Linked DNA regions of Phragmitibacter flavus. The main gene of each other region encodes a partner of the protein of the gene in region 2 in a complex. Links are inferred from orthologs where the notes say so. Each region holds a gene or a part of one and is shown on either strand. Other genes may lie near its edges.

Region 1 (4,932 bases), on a different replicon or contig from region 2:
TTACACGATGAATCAAAAGGCTGCTGAGAACACGGAGACCCGTTATCTGGAGGCGATGCGTTTGTTCCATGACTTGCAGACCCAGTATCCGGCTTCCCTGTCTTATGTGGATGCGGTTTCAGAGGCGATTGAGATTCTTGATGGCTTTACGAAGCAACTGAATGCGATGCTCGCCGAGGAGCCGATTCTTTCCGAGCGTCGGGCAAACGGGCTGAAGTCCCTTGCCGGACCTGATGCGCAGGCCACCAAGTTTGCGGTGGATTCCGAGATTGCGGCATTCAAAGCGCAGGCGGCGGCTGATAAGAAGAACAAGGTGAAATGGCCGAGTTTTTACAAATATGATGCGGCTTCGATGAAGTCGTTGCTGGCTTTAGTGCTCAAGGAACGCACGACTCTGGGCATTCTTGACGTGGTTGCATTGAAGGAAGAGAACGAGACTTTGACCAGTGTTCTTCGCAATCTGGCGGACGAAAAAGTGGTGCTTGCCAAGCAGCAACTGGATGAGTTGAAGAAGAGCAACCCCATCAACAAAACGGCGGTATCGAGCCTCGAAAAAAAGGCGAGGGAAATCGAGACAGAATTGAAGGAACGCAGCAAGCGCGATGCCGAAGCGAAGGTGGTGGCGCAGACCACCCAATCGATGGGTGAAGAAGGTGAACCCGAGGCGGCGGACCAACAAAATGCGCTGGCCAAGGCCCTGCTTGAGGCTCAGAACAAGAAGGACAAGAAAAAAACTGACGAAGAGACTGGCGATGAGGGCAAGACGGACAAAGCGGATGGAGAAAAATCCGGTCCAAAGATGCAGGTGCAAGAGGATGGGGGCAGTTCGCTGACCGATTACATCCCCTACATCGGTGCGGTTTTGATTGTCATCCTTCTCGTTTCGTTTGTCCTTGGGAAGAAAAAGCCCAAAGAGGGTGAGTAATCTCATGCGGTAGGAGCATTGCAAATTCTCCAGATCGTTTTGAATGCGGCATGCCAACTAGGGCGTGCCGCATTTTTTTGCACTTTGTCCCGGCGGCGGTTGACGCAACGCTGGGATGGGGGTTATTGGATGACGCTGCCATGAGTGATTCCCGCACCTCGAAGATTGATCGTAAAACCGCCGAGACCGACATCTCGATCTCAGTGAATGTCGACGGGTCAGGCAAATCAGAGATCGATACCGGAGTGGCATTCTTTGACCACATGCTGATCTTGTTTTCCAAACATGGACTGTTTGATCTTCAAGTGAAGGTGATTGGAGACATCGAAGTGGACTATCACCACACGGTGGAAGACACCGGCATTGTGCTGGGGCAGGCATTTCGTGAGGCGCTGGGTTCGAAGAAGGGCATCACACGTTATGGCTCCTCGTTGCTGCCGATGGATGAGACCCTGGCGCAGGTGGCGATCGATCTGAGCGGGAGACCGTTTGTGGTGTTCATCGCGCCGGAGCGGGTGGACACGATTGGTCAGGCCTTTCATTTCCAACTGGTTGAAGAGTTCGTGCGCGGATTTGCCAACGCCTTGATGGCGAACGTTCATGTGGAGATTCGTTATGGCAAAGATGCTCACCACATGGCGGAGGCAATTTTTAAGGGAATCGCGCGCGCATTGGATCAGGCGACTCGTATTGATCCAAGGGTGACGGGCGTTCCAAGCACCAAGAACGTGCTGTAATTTTTTCTGGAATTAGTGATCATGGCAGACATCAAGATAGGGATCCTCGACTATGGCGCGGGCAACTTGCGCAGTGTGGTCAATGCTTTTGTTGCGATTGGACATGAGGCTGAGTTGGTGCGCAGTCCTGGTCAATTTGCCAATCTTGATTTGCTGGTTTTTCCTGGGCAGGGATCTTTTGGAGATTCGGTGAAGCAGCTTCAGGCGGCCAATCTGTGGGTGCCATTGAAGGTTTGGCTGGAGCAGAAGCGCCCTTATTTTGGGATTTGCCTGGGTTACCAGTTGCTGTTTGAGGGGAGCGAAGAAAGTCCGGGAGTTGAGGGATTGGGGGTTTTTCGGGGTCAGGTGCGCCGGTTTTCGAAGCAGGCGGGGTTTAAGATTCCGCACATGGGATGGAACGGGGTAAAGTTTACCAACCCAGAGAACCCGGCGTGGGCGGGAATGGAGGTGGGAGAGACGTTTTATTTTGTGCACTCGTTTTATCCGCAGCCGGAGGATCGAAATCTGGTGGCGTGTGAGACGGATTACATGTCACCTTTTGCCAGTGGCATCGCAGCGGAAAACTTGTTGGCGGTGCAGTTTCACCCGGAGAAGAGCCAGCAAGCGGGGCTGCGGTTGCTGCGCAATGCAGTGGATTGCCTGGTGCCGTTGGAGTTGCGTTTGCCCGCCATGGCGGTCGAGAGTTGAGCCACGCCGACCGGCCATTCGGCAAGTCGGGTTAGAACCGTCAGTTTCGAGCGAGCTGCAAGAAGCGTTGTTCTTCAGGGAGCATGGTGGACTTTTCGGGGATCTGATTGGCAATACTCCGGGCCTGGGTGTCGATGCCTGCGGCCTTCATGATGCCGCACAGAACGGCACCCTGGCCGAGTGAGAGATCGCTGAGGTTGATGCGTTCGAGATAGCGGGTGGCGCTCTTGGGGTCCATCTGGCGGGCGAGGGCCAGGGCCATGATGAGTTTGCGCTGGGAATCATCGGGGCGAGCATCAATGAGTTTTTGTGCCTGTTTGATGGCGCCTTCCATTTCAATGCCGGAGAGCAGTGAAGCATAGGTGACCCGCTCCAGAAAGAACTGGTTGTCGGGCCAGCGCCGTGCGGTTTCGCCTGAAGCATCCATGAAGCCTTTCGAGTTGCCGTTTTGGTAGGTGAGGCGCAGCAAGCCGTCATAGGCGTCGCGCTCAAGGTGATTGTAGGTGGTGGCGGCGCGAAAGGCCTGTTCAGCGGCAAGCGGGTGGCCACGGACTTCTGCATAGCCTGCAATTTTCATGACCAGATCGGCGCGGCGTTCATTTTGCGCGGCGAGCAGGGCGTCGACCATTTTTTCATTCAGTGCTTCTTCTCGCACGCCCTTGATATAGGCGAGATGCATGAGGTAAAAAGATTTTTGTGCTTGGGTCAAGCGGGTGCGCGGGTCCTTGATGAGGCGTTCGAGGGCGTCGTGTCGGTTGAGCACGGTCAGCGCGTTCAGGTAGTTTTCCAGAAGCGGGATGTAGTCAATGACCTGATCTTCACGTAGGAAGTCGAGTAGTTTCTCGGCGTAGGAGTGTTCCTTTTGAGATTCGATGGTGATCCAACGGGCCAGAGGCACCAGATCTTCGCGTTTGGTGTTGGCGCGTGACTTCATCGCGTCGTCGATGATTTGTGATTTGCGCTCTGGGTAGAGGTTGGCGAGTCGGCGGAGCGCGGCAACGCGGTGCTCTTCTTCGGCCAGGGGATGTTTTTCGAGAAGGGTGATGAGGCGTTCGATGTCGGAGTTCGAGGTCAGTTTGAGGTTGTCGAGGAACTCGATGGCTTTGAGCCCGGTTTCCTCCTGGCTCTCCGCCAGTTTCCAGAGACGCTCAATGGCCATGGTTTTGTCTGATGCATCACCAAATTGAATCTGGCGGACGGACAGCACGAGTTGGGTGCGGAGGTCGTCGGGATGGGCCTCGACATAGGTCTTGAGCACTTCAATGAGCTGCATTTTTTGTCCGGTGTTGGACATGACCTGGTCGGCCACTTCCACAAGTTCCCGGGTGGGGGCATTGTTGGCGAGAAGCTGTTGGATGCTTTCGGCGGCAGACTTGTCTTCACGCAAGTTGGACATGGCGCGGATTTCAAGAATCTGGTCGTCAAGCGTCATTTCGCCGGAGTCACGCAGCTTGTCCCAGAGGAAACGGGCTTCATTGCGTTTCATCATGGTGGCGAATCGGGCGAGGGAACGGATGGCGTTGGGATTCTCAGGCGAAAGCTGAAAGGCTTGGTTGGCGAGGTTGAGGGCGTCGACATACTTTTTCTCAGCCTCCATGGCCTTGGAGCGTTCGACGAGAGATTCGGAGCGATGATTTTGGTAAAGGCCGTGCCAGTTGCCGGCGTTCATGACGACAAAGACGACGAGGCCGATGCTGAAGGCGATGATGAGGGACCCGGCAACGACCCGGGCGGTGTTGCTCTGGCGGTCAAGATCGGCCAGCGTGGGCGGAAACATCCAGTGCCAGAAGGCGACAAAGGGACGCCAAAGCAGAAACGGTTTTTTTTGCTGGAGGTGTGGATCTTGGGTGCTGAGCATTCGCGGAAAATGGGGGCGTAATCGAAGCTTCAGTGTATCGGACTCGGTGGCTTCTTGCAATAGGCTTGGCACCGCGACGATGACCACTCGTCGCGGTGTGTTGGAAGGTAAGACTAGTGCTTATGGTCGTGATCGTGACTGTGGTCGCCGAGGGCGTATTCGGGATGGCCGGAGGTGGGGCACTTGTCGAGATTGAGGTTAAATTTTTCGGTGACGGCCTTGGCTTCGGCATTGGAGCGGATTTGCACGACCGTCGGATTATTGTTGCCGTCGGGGATGGTTTGTTCAGAGACGAGTTTTTCGCCGTCTTTGACAAAAGTCAACTTGACCGGCTTCTTGCGGGTTCCGGTGGTGACGGTCACAACTTGGGTGGTGGGGGCGACGACTTTGTCTTTGTCGTTGAGGAAGCGGATTTCAATTTTCTTGTCCTTGTTGACGAAGAATTCGGCATGAGGATCAACTTCGTGCAGGATTCGTCCACCGGTGGGACCCACTTCGGCCTCATGTTTGTGATCGTGGTCGTGATCGTGGTCATGCTTTTTGTCTGCCGCGTTGCTGAAGCTGAGGCTGGCAACAAGCAGGCCAAGGGTGAGGATGGTGGATTTCATAGGGTGGGTGTGTTTGGTTTGATTTAGTTTGGACAAGGTTGGCACTGAGTTATTCATGATTAATGAGCGGCGGGGGCATTTAGTTCAATGGAGCGCAACGCGGCTTTGCGTCCGATG
Region 2 (5,040 bases):
ATGTAGAGGGTTTTGGTGCCTTGGGCGCCGAAGGTGCAGTTGGCAGGGCCTTCAGGGACGGCGATGGTGCCAAGGTGGGTGCCGGTGGGAGTGAAGATTTTAACGCCTTCCTTGGTGGTGACGAAGAGATTGCCGGAGGTGTCGACACACATGCCGTCGCAGCCGGGAACTTCGGGGCTGATGAGGCGGGCGTTGGTCAGGGTGCCGTCGGTGTCGTTGACATCGTAGGCGTGAAGGGAGCCGGCGCCGTTGTCGGCGACGTAGAGGGTTTTGCGGTCGGGAGAGAGGGCGATGCCGTTGGGTTTTTTGAGGTCGCTGACCACCTGGATGACCTCGCCGCCGTTGGGGGGAAGATAATAGACGGCTTCGATGTCGATCTCGCGGTTGTCGCCTTTGCCGTATCGGGGGTCGGTGAAATAGATGCCGCCTTTGAGGTCGATGTCGAGATCGTTGGGGCTGTTGAGTTTTTTGCCGTTCCAGGCGGTGGCGATGGGTTTGGGTTCTTCGCCGAAGACCTGACGAGTGACGATGCGGTTGCCGCCTTCGCAGGCGATGAGGGCTCCGGTGGAGTCGAACATGAGGCCGTTGGCGGCACCGGTGTTTTCGCGGTGGATCTCGAGTTTTTTGGAAACCGGATCGTAGACGTGGATGCGGTTGTTCGGGATGTCGGTGAAATAGATCTGGCCGGTGGGGGAGACGGCGGGGCCTTCGGTGAACTTGAAGCCGCCTTGGATGAGTTCGACCTTGGCGTCGGGAGTCGCGATGGTGGCGGGGAGTTGGGCGGCCAGGGGAAGGGTGGCGGCGAGCGCGGTGAGGGTGAGGAGGAAGGAGGTCGAAGGCATGAAGTTTAAGTTTTAAGGGTTAAGTTTTATGGGGGGTGGGAAGTTTCGGTTTTTGGTTCTCGGAGTTGTATGGGAAATCTCCTGTGGGCTGGGAAAGGGCCTTGAAAAACTACGTGAGTAAACGGGTGGTTTATTCGGGAGATGCTGAAAACTGAAAAGTTGAGACTTAAGACTCTTCACGCTCTCGGATGGGCGTCTTGATAGACTTCTTTCATCCGCTCGGTGGTGACGTGGGTGTAGATTTGAGTGGTGCTGAGGCTGGCGTGGCCGAGGAGGGATTGCACGCTGCGCAGGTCGGCGCCGTTGTTGAGGAGGTGGGTGGCGAAGCTGTGACGGAATTTGTGGGGGGTGACCTTGATGGGCAGGCCGCTGAGCCGCCAGTATTTTTTGACGACTTCACCGAGGGCCTGGATGGTGAGGCGTTTTTTGGTTTTGCCGAGGAAGAGAGGTCCATCGTGGACGCCGGCTTTGGATCGGTAGACCTGGATCGCGCGGAGGGCGGGCGAGCCGAGGGGACAGAGGCGTTCTTTGCGGCCCTTGCCGATGACACGCATGGTTTCGGCGAAGGTGTCGATGTCGTGGACGTTGAGGGAGGCGAGTTCGCTGAGCCGGACGCCGCTGCTGTAGAAAAGTTCAAGGATGGCGTGGTCGCGCTCGGGAGCCCAAAGGGGAGCTTGTTTTTCCTTGGGGACTGACAGGGGGAGGTCGAGCATGGTGACGACCTGGGTGACGGTGAGGACAATGGGGAGTTTTTTTTCGTTTTTGGGAAGCTGGACTTCAAGCAGGGGGTTTTTGGTCCAGCCCTGGCGGCGGGTGAGCCAGGTATGAAAGGAGCGAAGGGCGGCGAAGTGGAGTCGGATGGTGGCGCGGGCGATGCCGGACTTCATTTGCTCGAAGAGGTAGCGGCGGTAGTGGTCAGCTTCGAGGGTGTCCCAAGTGGTGAAGTGGGGGTGTTTGGCGCGGAAGGTGTCGAGGGCGTGACGATAGTTGATGAGGGTGCGCTCGGCGGCGTTTTTTTCGCCGTGCATGAAGTTGAGAAAGGCTTCCGAGAGGGGATCGGGCGGAAGGGGGACGGGTTCAGCGACCTCGGGTTGGGTGGGTGATCGCTTGGAGGTCGGCATGGGAGTCGATACTTTAGGTTTCCAAAATATCATGCAAGTGCGGCGTGGGACACTTTTCTCTTTTCTCTTTTCACTTTTCACTGAGGTTGCGATTCCATGCTGACCAAACGCATCATTCCATGTCTCGACGTTAAGGACGGTCGGGTTGTTAAAGGCACGAAGTTTCTCGAGCTGCGGGATGCGGGAGATCCGGTGGAGTCGGCGATTGCTTACAACAACCAGGGCGCGGATGAATTGGTGTTTTTGGACATCACGGCGTCTTCGGATGAGCGCAACACGATGATCGATGTGGTGGCGCGGACGGCAGAGCGTTGTTTTATGCCGTTGACGGTCGGTGGAGGGATTCGCACGGTGGCGGACATGCGCGAGATGTTGCTGGCGGGGGCGGACAAGGTGGGGATCAACACGGCGGCGGTAAAGACGCCCTGGGTAGTGAACGAGGGCGCGGACATGTTTGGGTGTCAGGCGCTGGTGGTGGCGATCGATGCGAAGCGCAATGAGCGGGGTTCATGGACGGTTTACACCCACGGGGGTCGCAACCCGACGGAGCTGGATGCGGTGGAGTGGGCAGTGGAGATGGCGGAGCGCGGGGCGGGAGAGATTTTGCTGACCAGCATGGACGCGGACGGGACGAAGGCGGGGTATGACCTGGCTTTGAACAAGGCAGTGAGCGAGGCGGTCGGAATTCCGGTGATCGCGAGCGGCGGGGCGGGCAATCTGGATCACATGGTGCAGGTGCTGCAGGAAGGAAAGGCGGACGCGGTGCTGGCGGCGAGCATTTTTCACTTTGGTCAATACACCGTGGGGGATGTGAAGCGGTATTTGGCGGAGCATGGGTTGCCGGTGCGGGAAGTGGCGGGGGTGTGAGGTGGCGGGGGTGTGAGTAGGACCAGTTTCAGGGAAGGGCCGTTGGGCGGTTTTGGTGACAGTGAAGTTTGAGCAGCGGTGAGAGGGCAGCACGAGACGGCGGCGCTCACAGGGCGGGCGGCAGCCCCGGCGACTTATTTGGAGGTCGTTTTGAGGTTGGCGTAGCCGGCGAGGAGCTGGGTGAGCATCTCTAATTTGGGGACGGGAACTCCGGCGGCTTGGGCCTGGCGGAGGGGTTCCTGCCAGATGGCGTTGATCTCAACTTCGCGGCCTTCGAGGTGGTCAATGAGGCTGCTGGTTTTGTAGGCGCTCATGTTGCGGGTGTTGGCGATCATTTCATCGGCGAGCGACTCGGGGAGGGGGTGGCCGAGGGCGTTGGCGGTGGCGATGACTTCCAGCATAAGGTCGTGGACGAGCTGGGTGAGGGTAGGGCTGGCGAGGATTTGCTCGGTGGTGAGGCTGCCAGCGGCGATGGAGAGGCCGTTGAAGGGGATGTTCCAGACGAGTTTGCGCCAGCGGGCAAGGGCGAGGCTGGGTTCGACTTTGCAGGGGATTTGAGCGGCGTTGAAGGCTTCGGCGATGGTTTGGGGGCGGGATTGGAGATCGTCGCTGGAGTCGTATTCGCCGAGGGTGATGAGGCCTTGGGCGCTGTGGTCGATGACGCCGGGGGAGAGTCGGTTGATGCAGACGAAACAGAGTCCGCCGAGGATGCGCTGGGCGCCAAAGTGGGTGGCGAGCAGGGCTTCGTTGCCCAGTCCGTTTTGAAGCGTGAGGATGGCGGTGTTTTCGTGGAGAAGGGGTGGGATGAGGTCGGGGAGAAGGTGGTTGGAGGTGGTTTTGAGGGCGATGATGACGAGGTCGCTGGGGCCGATGTCGGCGGTGGTGGTGTGGGAGTGGACCTGGTCGGCGGGGAGGTGGAAGTCGCCAATGTGGCTGCGAATGTCGAGTCCGTGCCGGGAGACATGGTCGTGGTCGCTGCGCATGAGGAAATGCACATCGTGACCGTGCTGGGCGAGGCGGGCTCCGTAGTAGCAGCCGATGGCGCCGCTGCCGACGATGGCGATGCGTGGGGAGGTGGGGAATGGGTTCATTTGGACAATGGGGCGGGAGGTCGAAAAGTTGCTAGTGTATTGCATGATACGGTCTTCGTGTCATGGTGGGTGTTGATGGCGCGTCGGCAGCAGCAGCAACGGGTTCAATCTCCGCGCAACCGGGAACTTTTTTCCCCGGAGGATGACGATGTTCTGGACGAGATGGTGCCGAATGAGTGGAGGAAGCGTCCGGGCGGATGGAGGCCGCCGCATTTGTTGACGTGGTTTCTGCTGTTGGTGCTGGTGGGATTGGTGATGACGCTGGCGTATTTGAAGGATGAGGCGCCGGTCTGGGACGAGGATTTACGGCATACGGCGGGAGAGGTTCAGGTCGAGTCTCAGGAAAATGCGGTGTTGTCGGCTCCGACGCGGATGAAAACGATGCTGGCTTCGGCGGGTCGGGTGGTGTTGGATCGTCCCGAAGGACCGGCGTGGCGCTGGGATACGCCGACTTTGGCGCGATGGCTGGAGGAGAAGGGGACGGTGTTGGACAATTTCAGGGATTTGCTGGAAGAGAAGGAGGAGGAGTGGCGCCCGCGCAACTTGCTCTGGCAGGTAGAGAATCTGGGGGCGGATCAGCAGGCGTGGAAAACAGTGATGGTGCTGAAGCAGGTGGAGGTGGAGTATTTGACGCGGCGCGGGAATGAGGAGATGGCGTTTCTTGCGGCGGTGGACATGGCGGTGATGGCGTGTCTTTTGGAGCGGCTGGACACGTGGCCATCGTTCATGGAACGGGCGCTGGATCTGCATGAGGCGGCGGCGCAGTCGCTGGCGGTGTTGCTGCAGAATACGCGGCTGCCGGAGCCGGTGTTGATGCAGTTGCAGTTGAATGAGTATGGTCCGTGGGAGGCTTCGAACGAGCATTTGGGCGCGGCGATGAAGGGGTATTATGGCTTTGAGCGCAAGTTGCTGCTGGGTCCGGACAAAGGGGAGCCGCCGTTGCCGCTGGAGTATCAAACGGCGCGGTCGGGGTGGATGCAGTTCAAGCCGAATGCGACGCTGAGGTTGTTTGCAGACAGTTTCCGGGAGCTGGCGGATGCGTCGAAGCCGGCGGCCTTTACGAAGACGAGTCAGTTGTCGCACCGCTTGTATCAGCAGGTGTCGGGAGTGCAGGGGATT

Evidence for each region. Proteins that work in one complex are often made in the same cells at the same time.
Region 1: the proteins of hisF (region 2) and hisH are in contact, whole or in part, in a crystal structure (PDB 6RU0), measured with the Thermotoga maritima proteins. The link is inferred for Phragmitibacter flavus from one-to-one orthologs. Residues at the interface, in WP_004080486.1 of Thermotoga maritima: Met1, Leu2, Ala3, Arg5, Ser40, Glu41, Asp45, Glu46, Ala70, Glu71, Ile73, Asp74, Ile75, Pro76, Phe77, Asp98, Lys99, Ser122, Gln123, Glu161, Thr195, Leu196, Asn247, Arg249, Glu251; in WP_004080484.1 of Thermotoga maritima: Asn15, Arg18, Arg22, Arg117, Leu118, Pro119, His120, Met121, Gly122, Trp123, Asn124, Asn134, Gly135, Tyr136, Tyr138, Val140, Tyr158, Glu180, Lys181, Ser182, Ser183, Lys184, Ile185.

What each region holds. Positions count from the first base shown.
Region 1 is NZ_VAUV01000028.1:8,308-13,239, reverse strand. What follows is about bases 664-3,516. They hold hisH (imidazole glycerol phosphate synthase subunit HisH), read left to right. Parts: upstream 664-1,683; coding sequence 1,684-2,349; downstream 2,350-3,516. Other genes in these bases: FEM03_RS23415 (tetratricopeptide repeat protein), read right to left, coding at 2,390-3,516; hisB (imidazoleglycerol-phosphate dehydratase HisB), read left to right, coding at 1,066-1,662; FEM03_RS23430 (PTPDL family protein), read left to right, coding at 664-925. Also shown: more of FEM03_RS23430, read left to right, coding at 1-663; more of FEM03_RS23415, read right to left, coding at 3,517-4,207; FEM03_RS23410 (hypothetical protein), read right to left, coding at 4,321-4,815; FEM03_RS23405 (efflux RND transporter permease subunit), read right to left, coding at 4,875-4,932. UniProt on the Escherichia coli protein: IGPS catalyzes the conversion of PRFAR and glutamine to IGP, AICAR and glutamate. The HisH subunit catalyzes the hydrolysis of glutamine to glutamate and ammonia as part of the synthesis of IGP and AICAR.
Region 2 is NZ_VAUV01000016.1:103,937-108,976, forward strand. Bases 984-3,944 are described here. They hold hisF (imidazole glycerol phosphate synthase subunit HisF), read left to right. Parts: upstream 984-2,059; coding sequence 2,060-2,830; downstream 2,831-3,944. Other genes in these bases: FEM03_RS19635 (tyrosine recombinase XerC), read right to left, coding at 1,019-1,963; FEM03_RS19645 (2-dehydropantoate 2-reductase), read right to left, coding at 2,965-3,921. In the rest of the region: FEM03_RS19630 (SMP-30/gluconolactonase/LRE family protein), read right to left, coding at 1-842; FEM03_RS19650 (hypothetical protein), read left to right, coding at 3,961-5,040.